2 regions of the Burkholderia sp. A9 genome follow, and region 1 is predicted to be linked to the other one. Evidence: predicted binding sites of a transcription regulator. Region 1 holds the regulator's gene; the other holds the start of a gene.

Region 1 (7,982 bases):
TCCCCGCGATGAACGCGCCGAGCGCGAGCGACAGGCCGAAGCGGTCGGTGATGAACGCGGCGCCGAGCGTGACGAGCAGCAGGTTCAGCACGAACAGTTCCTGCGAGCGACGACGCGCGACGACGTTGAGCCAGCGCGTCATGAAGCGCTGGCCGACGATCAGCAGCAGCGCGAGCGCGATCACGATCTTCACCGCCGCGAAGCCGAGCGTGAGCGCGAGATCCTTCGACGACTCGGCGCCGAACGCGGCGATCACGATCAGCAGCGGCACCACCGCGAGATCCTGGAACAGCAGCACGCCGAAGATGTTGCGGCCGTGCGCGGTCTCGATCTCGAGCCGCTCGGCGAGCATCTTCGACACGATCGCCGTCGACGACATCGCGAGCGCGCCGCCGAGCGCGACGCTGCCCTGCCACGTGATGTGCACCCAGTGCTCGAACAGCGCGCCGAGCACGACCGCGAGCACGAGGGTCGCGACGACCTGCAGCAGCCCGAGCCCGAACACGAGCCGCTGCATCGCCCTCAGCTTCGCGAGCGAGAATTCGAGGCCGATCGAGAACATCAGGAACACCACGCCGAACTCCGCGAGGTGCTCGGCCCGTTCGAGGTCCGCGGCGATGCCGAACGCGTGCGGGCCGACCAGGATGCCGACGGTCAGGTAGCCGAGCATCGGCGGCAGGTTCAACGAGCGAAATACGACGACGCCCACCACCGAGGCCAGCAGCAACAGCAGGGTCATTTCGAGCGGGGAAATCACGGGCAAAGCGTCCTCGTTCGTCGGGGCCACGGCAATGCGGGCGCGGGTGGTGGCGGTGGGCTGGCGACATCGGACGAGTCCGAAGGCGCGGCGCGGCGAACAAACGCCTTTGCTATACTCCGCGCATGATAGCGAAAATCAATGATGATCGGGCGCTCGCGCTCGCCCGCGACGTGCTCGACATCGAGGCGGACGCCGTACGCGCGCTGCGCGACCAGCTTGACGGCGACTTCGTCCAGGCCGTCGCGTTGCTGCTCGGCTGCCGCGGCCGCGTCGTGGTGTCCGGCATCGGCAAATCGGGGCACATCGCCCGCAAGATCGCGGCAACGCTGGCGAGCACCGGCACGCCGGCCTTCTTCGTCCATCCGGCCGAGGCCAGCCACGGCGACCTCGGCATGGTCACGTCGGACGACGTCTTCATCGGCATCTCCTATTCAGGCGAGTCGGAAGAACTCGTCGCGATCCTGCCGCTCGTCAAGCGGATCGGCGCGAAGCTGATCGCGATCACGGGCCGTGCGGAATCGAGCCTCGGCACGCTCGCCGACGTGAACCTGAACGCCGCGGTCTCGAAGGAAGCGTGCCCGCTGAACCTCGCGCCCACCGCGAGCACGACCGCCGCGCTCGCGCTCGGCGATGCGCTCGCCGTCGCGGTGCTCGACGCGCGCGGCTTCGGCTCCGAGGATTTCGCGCGCTCGCATCCGGGCGGCGCGCTCGGCCGGCGCCTGCTCACCCATGTGCGCGACGTGATGCGCTCGGGCGACGACGTGCCGCGCGTCGGGCTCGACGCGACGCTGTCGGACGCGCTGTTCCAGATCACCGCGAAGCGCTTGGGCATGACGGCCGTGGTCGACGCCAATGGCCATGTCGCCGGCATCTTCACGGACGGCGACCTGCGTCGCGTACTGGCGCGCGACGGCGATTTCCGCACCTTGCCGATCGTCGAAGTGATGACGCGCGAGCCGCGCACGATCGGCCCCGAACATCTCGCGGTCGAGGCCGTGGAACTGATGGAGCGCCACCGGATCAACCAGATGCTGGTGGTCGATGCCGACGGCGCGCTGATCGGCGCGCTGAACATGCACGACCTGTTTTCGAAGAAGGTGATCTGATGAGCGCAGCGCTGACTGCGGCCGAACGCGCGAGCCGCGTGAAGCTGATGATTTTCGACGTCGACGGCGTGCTGACCGACGGCGGCCTGCTGTTTACCGCGGCCGGCGACGCGATGAAGTCGTTCAATTCGCTCGACGGCCACGGCGTGAAACTGCTTGGCGAAGCCGGCATCGCAACCGCGATCATCACCGGCCGCCGCTCGGAGATCGTCGCGGCGCGCGCGAAGGAAATGAAGATCGCGCACCTGTTCCAGGGCGTCGAGAACAAGCTCACCGTGTTCGCCGACCTGATCGCGTCGCTCGGCATCACCGCCGACGCGTGCGGCTACATGGGCGACGACTGGCCCGACCTGCCGGTGCTGCTGCGCTGCGGCTTCGCGACCGCGCCGGCCAATGCGCACCCCGAGGTGATCGCCCGCGCGCACTGGGTCGCCGAGGCCCGCGGCGGCCAGGGCGCGGTGCGCGAAGTCTGCGACGCGATCCTGCGCGCGCAGCGCCGCTACGACGCGCTGCTCGCGGCCGCCTGCGGAGCCTGACGGATGAACACGCATTTCCGCTGGACCCAGTTGCTGCCGCTCGTCGCGGTGGCCGCGCTCGCGGGCATCACGTGGTGGCTGCTGCAGGCGACGCTGCCGCCGCCCGGCGAGGGCACCGTGCAGCCGAAGCGCCATACGCCCGACTATTTCGCGGACAACTTCTCGGTCACCGAGCTCGACCAGTCCGGCTCGACCCAGTACCGGCTGACGGCCGCGAAGCTGATCCATTACGAAGACACCGAAACCAGCGACCTGACCGATCCGGCCATGCGCGCATTCCAGCCCGGCAAGCCGGTCGTGACGACCACCGCGAAGCGCGGCACCGTCAATGGCGACGTGTCGATCGTCGATTTGTACGACGACGCGCGCATCCTGCGCGTGGCCGGCGGCGGCGATCCGCAGATGCAGGCCGATTCCCAGCATTTCCGGATCTTCGTCAATGACGATGTGATCCAGACCGAAAAGCCGGTTAAACTTCAGCGCGGCCTGTCGCTCGTCAACGCGACCGACGGCATGAAGTACAACAACGTCACCCGGGTCATCGAGCTTTACGGCAACGTGCGCGGCACGATCGCCGCCGCGGACACGTCCGGCGGCTCGAAAGGTCAATCCAGGTGACGCATCCCTCACGTGACTGCATGAACGAACCGTTCCCTCGACAGAATTCCGGCGGCGCTGCGCGCGCCGTCCGCGCCGCGCTCGCCGCGACGCTCGTGGCGCTCCCGCTCATCGGGCTGGCGCCGCTCGCCCATGCCGAGAAGGCTGACCAGAACAAGCCGATCAACGTCGAGGCGGACAACCTGACCTATGACGACCTGAAGCAGGTCACGGTCGCGACCGGCAACGTCGTGATCACGAAGGGCACGATCATCATCAAGGGCGATCGCGTCGAAGTGCGCCAGGATCCGGAAGGCTATCAGTACGCCACGTCGTTCGGCAGCGGCAAGAAGCACGCGACGTTCCGCCAGAAGCGCGAAGGTCTCGACGAGTACATCGACGGCGACGCCGAGCGCATCGACTACGACGGCAAGCAGGACCTGACGACGCTGACGACCGCCGCGACCGTGCGCCGCCTGCAGGGCACGTCGACGATCGCCGACACCGTGCACGGCAGCGTGATCACGTACGACGGCCAGCGCGACTTCTACACCGCGAAGGGCGGCAAGGACGTCGCGGCGCCGGGCAACCCGAACGGCCGCGTGCGCGCGATGCTGTCGCCGAAGAACGGCGGCCCCGGGCCGCTGAACGGCGCGCCGGCGAAGCTGTCGCCGTCGACCACGATCCAGGGAGCGCCGGGCCAATGAACGCACTCCCGAACCGCCAGCCGGCCGGCACCACGAGTTCGCTCGTCGTCCGGAACCTGAAGAAGCGCTATGGCTCGCGCACGGTCGTCAAGGACGTGTCGCTCGACGTGAAGAGCGGCGAGGTCGTCGGCCTGCTCGGCCCGAACGGCGCCGGCAAGACCACATCGTTCTACATGATCGTCGGCCTGGTGCCGCTCGACGCGGGCGAGATCTCGCTGAACGGCAGCTCGATCAGCCTGCTGCCGATCCACAAGCGCGCATCGCTCGGCCTGTCGTACCTGCCGCAGGAAGCGTCGGTGTTCCGCAAGCTGACCGTCGAGGAGAACATCCGCGCGGTGCTCGAGCTGCAGCACGGCGAAGACGGCAAGCGGCTGTCGAAGGACGCGATCGCGTCGCGCACCGAGGCGCTGCTCGACGAGTTGCAGATCGGCCACCTGCGCGAGAACCCGGCGCTGTCGCTGTCGGGCGGCGAACGCCGTCGCGTCGAGATCGCGCGTGCGCTCGCGACCAATCCGAACTTCATCCTGCTCGACGAGCCGTTCGCCGGCGTCGATCCGATCGCGGTGCTCGAGATCCAGAAGATCGTCAAGTTCCTGAAGCAGCGCAACATCGGCGTGCTGATTACCGATCACAACGTCCGCGAAACGCTCGGCATCTGCGACCACGCTTACATCATCAGCGACGGTTCGGTGCTCGCCGCCGGCGCGCCGAGCGACATCATCGAAAACGAAAGCGTGCGCCGCGTGTACCTCGGCGAACACTTCCGCATGTAAATCCCCCCGTGGCTGGCTGCACCCCGCCCGGCGTCGCCGCGCGGGGCCGCTCCCCGCTTTGCGGCCATGCCTGCGGCCGGGCGGCGCGCCGCGCGTAATCGCGGATGGCTCAAGGCGCCTGGGTCGTGGCAAACTGCCGGTATGACTCCCTCTCTGCCATGAAAGCCAGCCTTCAACTCCGCCTGTCGCAACACCTGGCGCTGACGCCGCAACTGCAGCAGTCGATCCGGCTTCTGCAGCTGTCGACGCTCGAACTGCAGCAGGAAGTCGCGATGGCCGTCGCGCAGAATCCGCTGCTCGAGAACGACGACGAATGGATCGCGAGTCCGCTGCGTGTCGCGGCAGACGGATCGCTGATCGCGCAGACGCCTCCCGCACAGAACACCGAATCGTCCGTCGGGAACAGCAGCAGCCAGTCGAGCGATCGCGCCGAGCGCGACGAACCGGCCGCCGCCGACGAATACGACGGATACGCATCGAGCGATGCCGGCGACGGCCCGCAGTGGAATCTCGACGAATTCGGCCGCTCGAGCGGCGCGTCGGACGACGACGACCTCCCGCCGCTGCAGGTGCAGGAAGCCGCGACGTCGCTGCGCGACCACCTGTCCGCGCAACTGCGCGTCACGCAGGCCAGCCCGCGCGATCGCGCGCTCGTGATGTTCCTGATCGAATCGCTCGACGACGACGGCTACCTGACCGCCACGCTCGACGAAGTGCTCGCCGATTTGCCGTCGGAACTGGAAATCGACTGCGACGAGATGAACGCGGCGCTCGCGCTGCTGCACAGTTTCGATCCGGCCGGGGTCGGGGCCCGCTCGGCATCCGAATGCCTGAAGCTGCAGTTGCTGCGCCTCGATCCGTCCCCCACCCGCACGCTCGCGCTCGAGATCGTGTCGCAGCATCTCGAACTGCTCGCCGCGCGGGACTTCACGCGGCTGCGCAAGCAGCTGAAGGCGAGCGACGACGCGCTGCGCGACGCGCATGCGCTGATCCGCTCGCTGGAGCCGTTCCCCGGCGCCGCCTACGGCAAGGCCGAGGCCGACTACGTCGTGCCCGACATCATCGTGAAGAAAGCCGGCCAGGGCTGGCTCGCGGAACTCAATCCGGAAGTCATGCCGCGCCTGCGGATCAACAACCTGTACGCGAACATCCTGCGCAACAGCCGCGGCGATCCGGCGGCCGGATCGTTGAAACAGCAGCTCCAGGAAGCACGCTGGCTGATCAAGAACATCCAGCAGCGATTCGACACGATCCTGCGCGTCGCGCAGGCTATTGTCGAACGTCAGAAGAATTTCTTTGCGCACGGTGAAATTGCCATGCGCCCCTTGGTTTTGCGGGAAATAGCTGATACGCTGGGCCTACACGAGTCAACTGTCAGCCGTGTGACAACTGGCAAGTACATGCTGACCCCGTTCGGGACGCTTGAATTTAAGTACTTCTTCGGATCACACGTTTCGACCGACACCGGAGGCGCCGCATCGTCGACCGCCATCCGAGCCCTGATCAAGCAACTGATAGGAGCTGAAGACCCAAAATCGCCACTTTCGGACAGCCGCATTGCCGAGCTGCTGGCAGAACAGGGATTCGTGGTTGCGCGCCGCACGGTTGCCAAGTATCGCGAAGCCCTCAAGATCCCGGCAGTGAATCTGCGCAAGTCTCTTTAAGCCTGCTGCCTGCCCGGCGGCAGGCGTGTTCCGGCCACCGCGCATACGGGGAACAGGCCGGGCGACCTGTCCGCAATTCGGCCGCCTCGTGCGGCTGGGGCAAGTCGACCGGAGCGCCGCCTCGATGCGGCCGGGTGGTCACTCGCTTGGAGAAGCACTATGAACCTGAAGATCAGTGGACATCATCTCGAAGTCACGCCTGCAATTCGCGAATACGTGATCACCAAGCTGGACCGGGTGCTACGCCATAGCGATCAGGTAATCGATGGCACTGTGATCCTCTCGGTCGACAACCACAAAGAAAAGGACAAGCAGCAGCGCGCGGAAATCAACCTGCACCTGAAGGGCAAGGACATCTTCGTCGAAAGCGCGAACGGCAACCTCTACGCAGCGATCGATCTGCTGATCGACAAGCTGGATCGCCAGGTCGTCAAGCACATGGAGCGTCTGCAGACGCATGCGCACGACCCGATCAAGCTTCAGCCGTCGATCGACCAGATCGAACTGCCGCCGCAATAACGGTCACCGCAACACGCACGCCGCCCGGTTCGCCGGGCGTTTTTTTTGTGACTCCGCGGCAGCGGTGCGACCGGTCCGTCCATCCCGCGCCACGCGCGCGGCTGTGCTCTATAATGTTCCGGTTATCGCCGGGGGGCGTTGGGTGCGGTAGCTGCCTTGAGGGTGCCGATGCCGAACGCCTTGATATCGCCGAACATGGAAGATCAGTCTGCCGCAGCAAGGAGACCCCAGGCCGCCCAATCGCCTGCCAACATGAATCGCCTAGCCAAAATCCTGCCCATAGAGAACGTCGTCATCGACCTCTCCGTCACCAGCAAGAAACGCGTCTTCGAACAAGCCGGGCTGATCTTCGAGAATCAGAACGGCATCGCCCGCAGCACCGTCACGGACAACCTGTTCGCGCGCGAGCGCCTCGGCTCGACCGGGCTCGGCGAAGGCGTCGCGATTCCGCACGGGCGCATCAAGGGGCTCAAGCACCCGCTCGCCGCGTTCGTGCGACTCGCCGACGCGATCCCGTTCGAAGCGCCCGACGGCCAGCCGGTCGGCCTCCTGATTTTCCTGCTCGTGCCCGAGCAAGCCACCCAGCAACACCTCGAGATCCTGTCGGAAATCGCGCAACTGCTGTCCGACCGCGACGCGCGTGAGCGTCTGCACAACGAAACGGATATCGCCGAGTTGCATCGCCTGCTCACTCAGTGGCAACCTTGAGTTGATCCGGGCGGAATATTTTCCCGAACGAAGCGGCACGCGCCGCTGTCCCGGGCTGCCCGGCGCCGGTCCGGCATGGCGACGCCCGTCGCCGCGCGCATGCACCGGCTCATTGGAGTGACGAGAGTCATGGATACGTCCAGCATCAACGCCCAGAGCATCTTCGACGACAACGCAGCCATGCTGAAGCTGAGCTGGCTGACGGGGCATGAAGGCTGGGAGCGCGGCTTTTCGGCCGACACCGTCGGCAATGCGACGTCCAGCGCCGACCTCGTCGGCCACCTGAACCTGATCCACCCGAACCGGATCCAGGTGCTCGGCGAAGCCGAAATCGACTACTACCAGCGGCAGACCGACGAAGACCGCTCGCGCCACATGGCCGAACTGATCGCGCTCGAGCCGCCGTTCCTCGTCGTCGCCGGCGGCGCCGCCGCACCGCCCGAACTCGTACTGCGCTGCACGCGCTCGTCCACGCCGCTGTTCACGACGCCGATGTCGGCCGCCGCGGTGATCGACAGCCTGCGACTCTACATGTCGCGCATCCTCGCGCCGCGTGCGACGCTGCACGGCGTGTTCCTCGACATCCTCGGGATGGGCGTGCTGCTCACCGGC
Region 2 (7,982 bases), on a different contig from region 1:
CGATACGCCGGCCGAGGACACCTGGGACGTGCGCGCGTACGGCACGCCGCCGGACCCGGCGGCCGACGCGGCCCCCGCCGGCATGGAGGCCGGCAAGGACGTGTTCGACGTGACCTCGAAATCCGCCCGCGTCGGCATCAACGGCATTCCGTACAAACAATGGTGACGGTTCATCATGAAACCCGCTCGCATGCGCAGGATCCGCGGCTTTACGCTGATCGAAATCGTGGTCGTGATGGCCATCATCGGGCTGCTTCTGACGTTGGCCGTGCCGCGCTACATGCACAGCATCGAGCGCGGCAAGGAACAGGTGCGGCGGCAGAACCTCGCGGTGATGCGCAGTGCGATCGACCAGTATTACGGTGACAACGGGCAATACCCCGAGACGCTCGACGAACTGGTCGCGAAGCACTATTTGCGTGCGGTGCCGGTCGATCCGGTGAATGGCGACGACAAATGGGCGACGATCGCGTCGCCGGACGAGACCCAGCAGGGCGTCTACGACGTGGGGCCCGCGAGCAGTGCGCAAGGCGCGCCGCCGGCTGTGGCGGGACCGGCGGGCGCGGGCGGAGCGGCGAAATGAGCCGGTCCGGCCGGGCCGCGCGCGGGATCGCACGGATGCATGCCCGCCTGCGCGGCGGGCGGCAGCGCGGGCTCGTGCTGCTCGCGCTGCTGATCGCGCTGATGCTGATGTCGATCGCGCTGGCCGGCGCGCTCGATGTCTGGTCGCTGCAGCGGCGCCGCGAACAGGAGCGGCAATTGCTGTTCGTCGGCGACCAGTACCGGAGGTCCATTGTCGGGTACTACCGTCTCGCGCGCGCGTACCCGCAAACGGTCGACGACCTGCTGGACGATACCCGCTTCGCGAAGCCCATGCATCATCTGCGCCGCGCGTATCCGGATCCGGTCAGCGGCAAGAACGACTGGTCGTTCCTGTGGCGGGCCGACCGGTTCTACGGCGTATCCAGCAGCTCGGACGGCGCGACGATCAAGCGCGCGGGATTCCCGCAGCGCTATCTGGACTTCGAGGGCGTCGAAACCTATCGGCAATGGAAGTTCCTGTACCTCGCACCGGGGCTGGCCGCGCCGGTCGACGCAGCGTCGGCGGCCGTGCCGGCGCGGCCGGCCAGTGCGCCGAGCCTGTCCGGGTTTCCGGGCGGCTCGCTGCCCGGACAGCTGCCGGGCGGCCTGCATTGACGCGTGTTCGGCAACGCGCGACGCCGACCGCGCGCAAAAAAAGGCGCGACGCCCGCCATGGGCATCGCGCATAAACCGGCGTGGAGCGCCGACGAATGAAACGTGACGAAGAAGCGAGGCGCAGCGCGCCCCGATGGACCGGTCAGGCCTTCGCGAGCTTGATGCTGGTCGGCTCGGCCGTCAGGTAGCCGACGCTTGCGCCGAAGCGGTCCTTGAAGTTCGCGCGCACGAGCGGATCGAGCGTCGGCTTGACCTTGTCGTGCAGCGGCGACTCCCAGTCGCCCGCGTGCTGGAAGTTGCTCATGATGTAGGTCCAGCCGTTGATCTCGTCGACCGCGTGCAGGCCCGTCGATTCGGCACCGGCCGGGCACGACAGCACGCGCGTGAGCGCTTTCGTGTCGACGTTGTACGCCCACAGGAAGTTGTTCACGTGCATGCCCGAGTCTTCGCCGATGAAGAGCGTGCGCAGCTTCTCGGAGAACTTCAGGTTGTCGGGGTTCGCGATCTTGTCCGGGTTCGCGAGGTTGCCGAGCGCATCGGCCGCGGCGAGGTCCTCGCCGACGAGCGCGGCCGGTGCGCCCATGTCGACCGGCACCCACTCGCTGTCGATCGCGCCGCCCGACGTGTCGCGCTGGCCGGCCTTCAGGTTCAGCGCGTAGACGGCGCCCGCGGCGATCTTCTTGTCCACCGCGACGTCGCGCGACACCGCATTGCCCTTGACCATCGACGTCTCGATCCGCGACATCGCCGTGTAGACGATCTTGTCCTTCGCGTCGACCGTCGTGCCTTCGAGCTTCGTGAACGCCATGCTGCCGCCGATCAGCGCCGCATAGCGGTGCGTCTCGAGGAACGCGGCCGCCTTTTCCATCCCGGGCTTCACGCGCATCCAGTTGAACTTGCCGCCGAAGTGGATCTTCGTGTAGCTCGCGTCGTTCGGGTCGGTCGTCGTCAGGTCCATGATGTCCGACGCCTTCAGCGTGTTCGCGAGCGTCTCGATCTCGTTGCTCGTCGCGTGGCCGATCTTGAGCCACGTGAGCGTCGCGCTGCCTGCGCCGGCCGACGACGTCTGCGTCCACTTCGCGACGAACAGCGTGCCGGCCGACAGGTCGGCGGCCTTGTCGGCGACGAACATGAACAGGCCGCCGTTGGTGGCGTCGTCACCCATCATCACGGTGCGCTGGTCCGGCATCACCTGGATCAGCTCGTGCGAGATGCGGCCGAGGCAGTAGTGCTTCTTCACCGTGCCCGTGCCGTCCGGGTTCACCGTGATCTCCGGCAGGTGGCCGTAGTGGTAGGGGTTCGCCTTCGTCTCGTCGCCGAACGTGTTCTTGCTGAATGCCTTGAACTGCGCGTCGGTCGCGGCCTTCGTCGCGTCCGGCTCGTATTCCTCGCTCGACAGGTGCGTGCCCCACGGCGACAGGCTCGCGCCGCAGGTGATCCACAGGCCGTGCGCCTTCGACGTGTCGACGTTGTGGTACTTGACGACCTTCAGCGCGCCGCTCGCCGGATCCTGGTCGAGCGTGAGCACCGCGATCGGCGACGGCAGCTGGCCGTACTGCGACGCGCTCGCCTGGTCGCGCGTCGTGTATTCGAACTGCACGACCGCGAACACCGTGTTGCCCTTCACGCCGGCCACGTTCGCGTTCTTCAGCGCCAGCAGCGAGCTGCCGTCCGGGCAGTCGGAATAGAACTGGCGCTCCTTGCCGGCCACCGAGCGGTCGATGATCGGCTGGTTGTTGATGTCGTAGTAGCCGCCCGCGAGCGTCGTGCCGCCCTTGCCGTCCGGCACCAGGTCGCCCGTCACGAAGAACGGCCGGTACGCGAGCTTGAAGTTGCGCGACGAGCCGTCGGAGAACGACACCGCCAGCGTGGAGCCGACCGTCGTCGTGGCCATCGCGGCCGCGTTGTCGAGCGTGGGCGCGGCCATCGCCGAGAACGCCGCCGACGTGAATGCGGCGGCGGCAGGCGTTGCCGCCGGATTGTCGTCGCCGCCGCAGCCCGTCAGCAGTGCCGGCAGCGCGAGGCCGGAGAGCGGCAGCATGGGCGCGCCGGCGAGAATCTTCAGGGCTTGACGACGGGAAGCATTGGGCAACGCGGGCATGTGGAGTCCAGTTTCGGTAGTTGGAAGAATGGCCTTCGCGAAGCAGGTGATATGCAAGCTTCGCGAAGGCGCATTGAAAACTGGACGGAAGTGTAGGGACGCTAGATGAAAGTTTTTTGAATTGAAAACGTAATGATGCGTCAGGCATCCGTCAGGTGTGCTGCCGGACGCCCGTCGCAGGATCGATCGTGCCAGGTCGTGTTCAGTCGCGTTCGGGCGTCGCCGAGATGCGATGGATCGACAGGTCGGCGCCGTCGAATTCGGCTTCGCGATCGAGGCGCAGGCCGACGGTCGCCTTCAGCGCGCCGTACACGAGCGCGCCGCCCGCGGTGGCGATCACGATGCCGCCGAGCGTGCCGATGAGCTGCGACATGAACGACACGCCGCCAAGGCCGCCGAGCGCGGGCACGCCGAACACCCCGGCCGCGAGGCCGCCGAGCGCGCCGCACATGCCGTGCAGCGGCCACACGCCGAGCACGTCGTCGATGCGCCACTTGTTCTGCACGCAGGTGAACATCGCGACGAACAGCGCGCCGGCCGCGGCACCCGTGACGAGCGCGCCGATCGGGTGCATCACGTCGGAACCCGCGCAGACTGCGACGAGGCCTGCGAGCGGGCCGTTGTACGTGAAGCCTGGATCGTTGCGGCCCGCCATCCACGCGGCGAGCGTGCCGCCGACCATCGCCATCAGCGAGTTCACGGCGACGAGGCCGCTGATCTTGTCGAGGGTCTGCGCGCTCATCACGTTGAAGCCGAACCAGCCGACCGCCAGCACCCACGCGCCGAGTGCGAGGAACGGGATGTTCGACGGCGGATGCGCGGCGATCCGGCCGTCCTTCGCATAGCGGCCGTGGCGCGCGCCGAGCAGCAGCACGGCCGGCAGCGCGACCCAGCCGCCGAATGCGTGCACGACGACCGAGCCCGCGAAATCGTGGAACGGCGCGCCGAATGCATGCGTGAGCCAGTCCTGCACGCCGAAGCGGTCGTTCCATGCGATCCCTTCGAAGAACGGATAGATGAAGCCGACGATGATCAGCGTCGCGACCAGCTGCGGGTTGAATTTCGCGCGTTCCGCGATGCCGCCGGACACGATCGCCGGGATCGCCGCCGCGAACGTCAGCAGGAAGAAGAAGCGCACCAGTGCGTAGCCGCTGTGCTGCGACAGCGTGCCGATGTCGTCGAAGAACTCGACGCCGTACGCGATCGTGTAGCCAATGAAGAAGTACGCGAGCGTCGACACCGAGAAGTCGACCAGGATCTTCACGAGCGCGTTGACCTGGTTCTTCTTGCGGACCGTGCCGAGTTCGAGGAATGCAAAGCCCGCGTGCATCGCGAGCACCATGACGGCGCCGATCAACAGGAACAGTGTATCGACGCCGGATTTCAGACCATCCATGCCGTGGCTTCCTTGCGCAAAAATCGGGCAAGGAATGCAAGTATCGAGCCAACTTGGGGAGCGATTGCGTGGAATTGGTGCGGAGGGCCGTGCGGTGCGGCATTTCGGTGAAACGTGCACGGTTGCGGGGCGAGCCGTGCGCGGCCGGGGTGTTGCAGCCGGTGCACGCGCGTGGTGCGAAGCGTGCGGGACTGGTGCGTGCGATGCGCGGCGTGGTGCGCCGCGATGCACCGGTCTGGCGCGTCAGCGGCGCGCGAACAGCATGCGCGGCCGGCGCAGCCGCAGCGCGCACGCCGACCAGTACGTGGCGACGGTCGCGAGCCCGAGCGCGGCGAACGCGAGCGCCGCGAAGCCCGCAAGCGACTGGCCGTCGCCGTCGGCGCCGAGGATGCCTTGCGCGACGATCAGCGCGGCCGTCCAGAAGCCGATCACCGCCTGGGCGAGCAGGCGCGCGCACGCGACACGGCGCGGGCGCCCGGCCGCGCGCAGGCGCGATGCGGACGGTGAGCGCAGACACAGGAACAGGGTGGTGCCGAGCACGGCGGCCAGCGCGATGAACCAGTCGATGAGGAAAGCCATGAATAAACGGGAAGCGGGTGGAGCGGATTGAATCCTGTCCACTTTAGTGTCGCCGCGCCTGCGATTGAATCAGACGAATCCGAAATTGAAAGGCATCTTTAATCGCGAGTCGTCAGTGGCCAGGTTCCGCAGGCGGTATCATCGACGTCGGTCCAACCATTCAGGCCGTGCGACGCGCGGCCGGAGATTGCTGATGAAGATGAAGACTTGGCGGGCACGTCGCGTGCCCGCGGCCGTGCTGGCGGCCGCGACCGTCGGTGCGGTGCTGTTGCTCGCGGGCTGCGAGAAATCCGGCGCGCCGGCCACGCAACCCGATACCGCCGCGAGCGCGGCTGCCGACGCCGCGAGCAATGCGGCCAAGGCGCTCGACCAGGTGGCGAGCACCGTCAACCAGCAGATCAATGCTGCGAAGGCCGGCATCGCGACGGCGGCATCGGCCGTGCCGCCGCTGTCCGCGAGCGGTCTCGCGTCCGCCGCGCAGGCGCAGATCGATGCGGCCGCATCCGCGGTGGTCGCGCATGCGGCGTCCGAAGCCGGCGCGAAGATCTCGGAGGCCGGCAAGAAGCTCCAGCAGTGGAGCCAGCAGAATGCCGCCGGCGCGAAGCCCGCCAGCGGCGAGTGACGGCGCGCTTGCGCAATCCGCTAAATGTAATTATAGTAGTTACACATTGTCGCCGGCCGCGGTTCGGGCCGGCGTCGCCGAGTGAGTGAGGAATGAATACCAGCAGCCGGTTCGCGTTTGCCGTTCACGTGCTTGCCTTGCTGTCGATGCAGGAGGGCGTGCCGCTGTCGTCCGACATCATCGCGGGCAGCGTGAACACGAATCCGGCGCTGATCCGCCGGCTGCTGTCGATGCTGGCGGCCGCGGGGCTGACCACGTCGCAGCTCGGCGCGGGCGGCGGCGCACTGCTTGCGCGGGAGCCCGGCGAGATTACGCTGCTCGACGTGTATCGCGCGGTCGACGATGCGCAGCTGTTCGCGCTGCACCGCGAGGCGCCGAATCCGGCGTGCCTCGTCGGGCGACACATCCAGGGCGTGCTGATCGACTATATCGGCGATGCGCAGCGCGCGATGGAAGCGTCGCTTGCCACGCGCACGCTCGCCGACGTCACGGCGGACGTGCTCGAATCGGAGCACCGCAGCCGGCCGGCGGGAAGCGCGGGCGCGTGAGCGCAGGCAACGGATGACGCAGGGCAGGAGGCCGGGCGGCGCGCAGGCGCGGCGACCGGCACGACGGAGTTCGGCTCCGTTTTTTTTCGGTCTTATATGTAATTGAAGTAGTTACTTTTATTTGTGGAGAATCGACATGACGCAACCTACCTTGAACATCGCACTCTTCGGCGCCACCGGCATGATCGGCTCGCGCATCGCCGTGGAAGCCGCGCGCCGCGGCCATCGCGTGACGGCGCTGTCGCGCCATCCCGGCACGGCTGACGACGGCATCACCGCGAAGGCGGCCGACCTGTTCGACGCGGCCAGCATCGCGGCCGCGCTGCCGGGTCACGATGTCGTCGCCAGCGCGTACGGCCCGAAGCAGGACGATACCGCGAAGGTCGTCGCGGCGGCGAAGGCGCTGGTGGCCGGCGCGCGTCAGGCCGGCGTGAAGCGGCTCGTCGTCGTGGGCGGCGCCGGTTCGCTCGAAGTCGCGCCGGGCAAGCAGCTCGTCGACACCGAAGGTTTCCCGGACGCGTACAAGGCGGTCGCGCTTGCGCACCGCGATGCGCTCGGCTATCTGGAAACGGTCGAGGATCTCGACTGGACGTTCTTCGCACCGGCCGCACTGATCGCGCCGGGCGAGCGCACGGGCACGTTCCGCACCGGCGTCGGCAAGCTGATCGCGGATGCGCAGGGCAACAGCAAGATCTCGGTGGAAGACTACGCGGTCGCGTTCGTCGACGCGCTCGAGCAACACAGCTTTGTGCGCGAGGTCGCGACGGTCGCGTATTGAGCGACATCACGGCCGGCGGCGCGCCAGCGCGGGCATTTGCCGCGCGCGGCGCCCGGGGCGTGACGGGCAGTGACTTCAGGCGATTCCACCTCGACGGGCGGAATCGCCTGTTTCGTCTGGTGTGCGAATTTCCGCCATGCCGACGCGAGCGGGATCGTGTGCGTTGCGGAAGTTTCCATGACTGATTGGTATTTATCCCGGTCGACGCCGGGCGGCGCTTTCCATATTGTTCCCCGTCATGCAGGATGTATAGAAAAAATTTCTATCCACGAGGGACTGGGTAAATGGATGCCATCGATCGCAAGCTGCTGGAGTTGTTGCAGGCAGACGCCACATTGCCGATCGCGGAGCTCGCGCAGCGCGTGAACCTGTCGCAGACGCCGTGCTGGAAGCGCGTGCAGCGGCTCAAGGAAACCGGCGCGATCCGCGCTCAGGTCGCACTGTGCGATCCGCGCAAGCTTGGCGTCGGCACGACCGTGTTCGTCGCGATCCGCACGAACCAGCACACCGAGGAATGGGCGCAGCGCTTCACCCAGGCGGTGCGCGACATGCCGGAAGTCGTCGAGGTGTACCGGATGAGCGGCGAGACCGACTATCTGCTGCGGGTCGTGGTGGCCGGCATCGACGATTACGATCGCGTGTACAAGCAACTGATCCGTGCGGTGCCGCTGTTCGACGTGAGTTCGTCGTTCGCGATGGAGCAGATCAAGTATTCGACCGCGCTGCCGGTGCGCGATCTGGCCGAGCCGGCGTAGCGCGGG

Evidence for each region. Region 1 encodes sigma-54, which starts transcription at its own class of promoters, with help from an activator protein. Its sites were predicted from a motif close to TGGCANGNAANCTGCTTT; they were not measured.
Region 2: PI86_RS13510 (ammonium transporter) is a predicted target of sigma-54. The motif match lies at 4,728-4,745, and genes of this name have one in related genera.

Annotation. Positions count from the first base shown of each region.
Region 1 covers NZ_JSZN01000018.1:76,123-84,104, reverse strand. Annotated here, with positions in the region: gene PI86_RS10525 (monovalent cation:proton antiporter family protein) at 1-757, opposite strand, end outside; gene kdsD (arabinose 5-phosphate isomerase KdsD) at 883-1,866, shown strand; gene PI86_RS10515 (KdsC family phosphatase) at 1,866-2,402, shown strand; gene lptC (LPS export ABC transporter periplasmic protein LptC) at 2,406-3,020, shown strand; gene lptA (lipopolysaccharide transport periplasmic protein LptA) at 3,041-3,706, shown strand; gene lptB (LPS export ABC transporter ATP-binding protein) at 3,703-4,479, shown strand; gene PI86_RS10495 (RNA polymerase factor sigma-54) at 4,638-6,143, shown strand; gene hpf (ribosome hibernation-promoting factor, HPF/YfiA family) at 6,303-6,662, shown strand; gene PI86_RS10485 (PTS sugar transporter subunit IIA) at 6,831-7,370, shown strand; gene hprK (HPr(Ser) kinase/phosphatase) at 7,500-7,982, shown strand, end outside.
Region 2 covers NZ_JSZN01000032.1:15,931-23,912, forward strand. Annotated here, with positions in the region: gene PI86_RS13490 (type II secretion system protein) at 1-166, shown strand, start outside; gene PI86_RS13495 (type II secretion system protein) at 176-583, shown strand; gene PI86_RS13500 (hypothetical protein) at 580-1,197, shown strand; gene PI86_RS13505 (PhoX family protein) at 1,340-3,298, opposite strand; gene PI86_RS13510 (ammonium transporter) at 3,501-4,694, opposite strand; gene PI86_RS13515 (hypothetical protein) at 4,938-5,273, opposite strand; gene PI86_RS13520 (hypothetical protein) at 5,467-5,895, shown strand; gene PI86_RS13525 (Rrf2 family transcriptional regulator) at 5,988-6,443, shown strand; gene PI86_RS13530 (NAD(P)-dependent oxidoreductase) at 6,580-7,221, shown strand; gene PI86_RS13535 (Lrp/AsnC family transcriptional regulator) at 7,506-7,976, shown strand.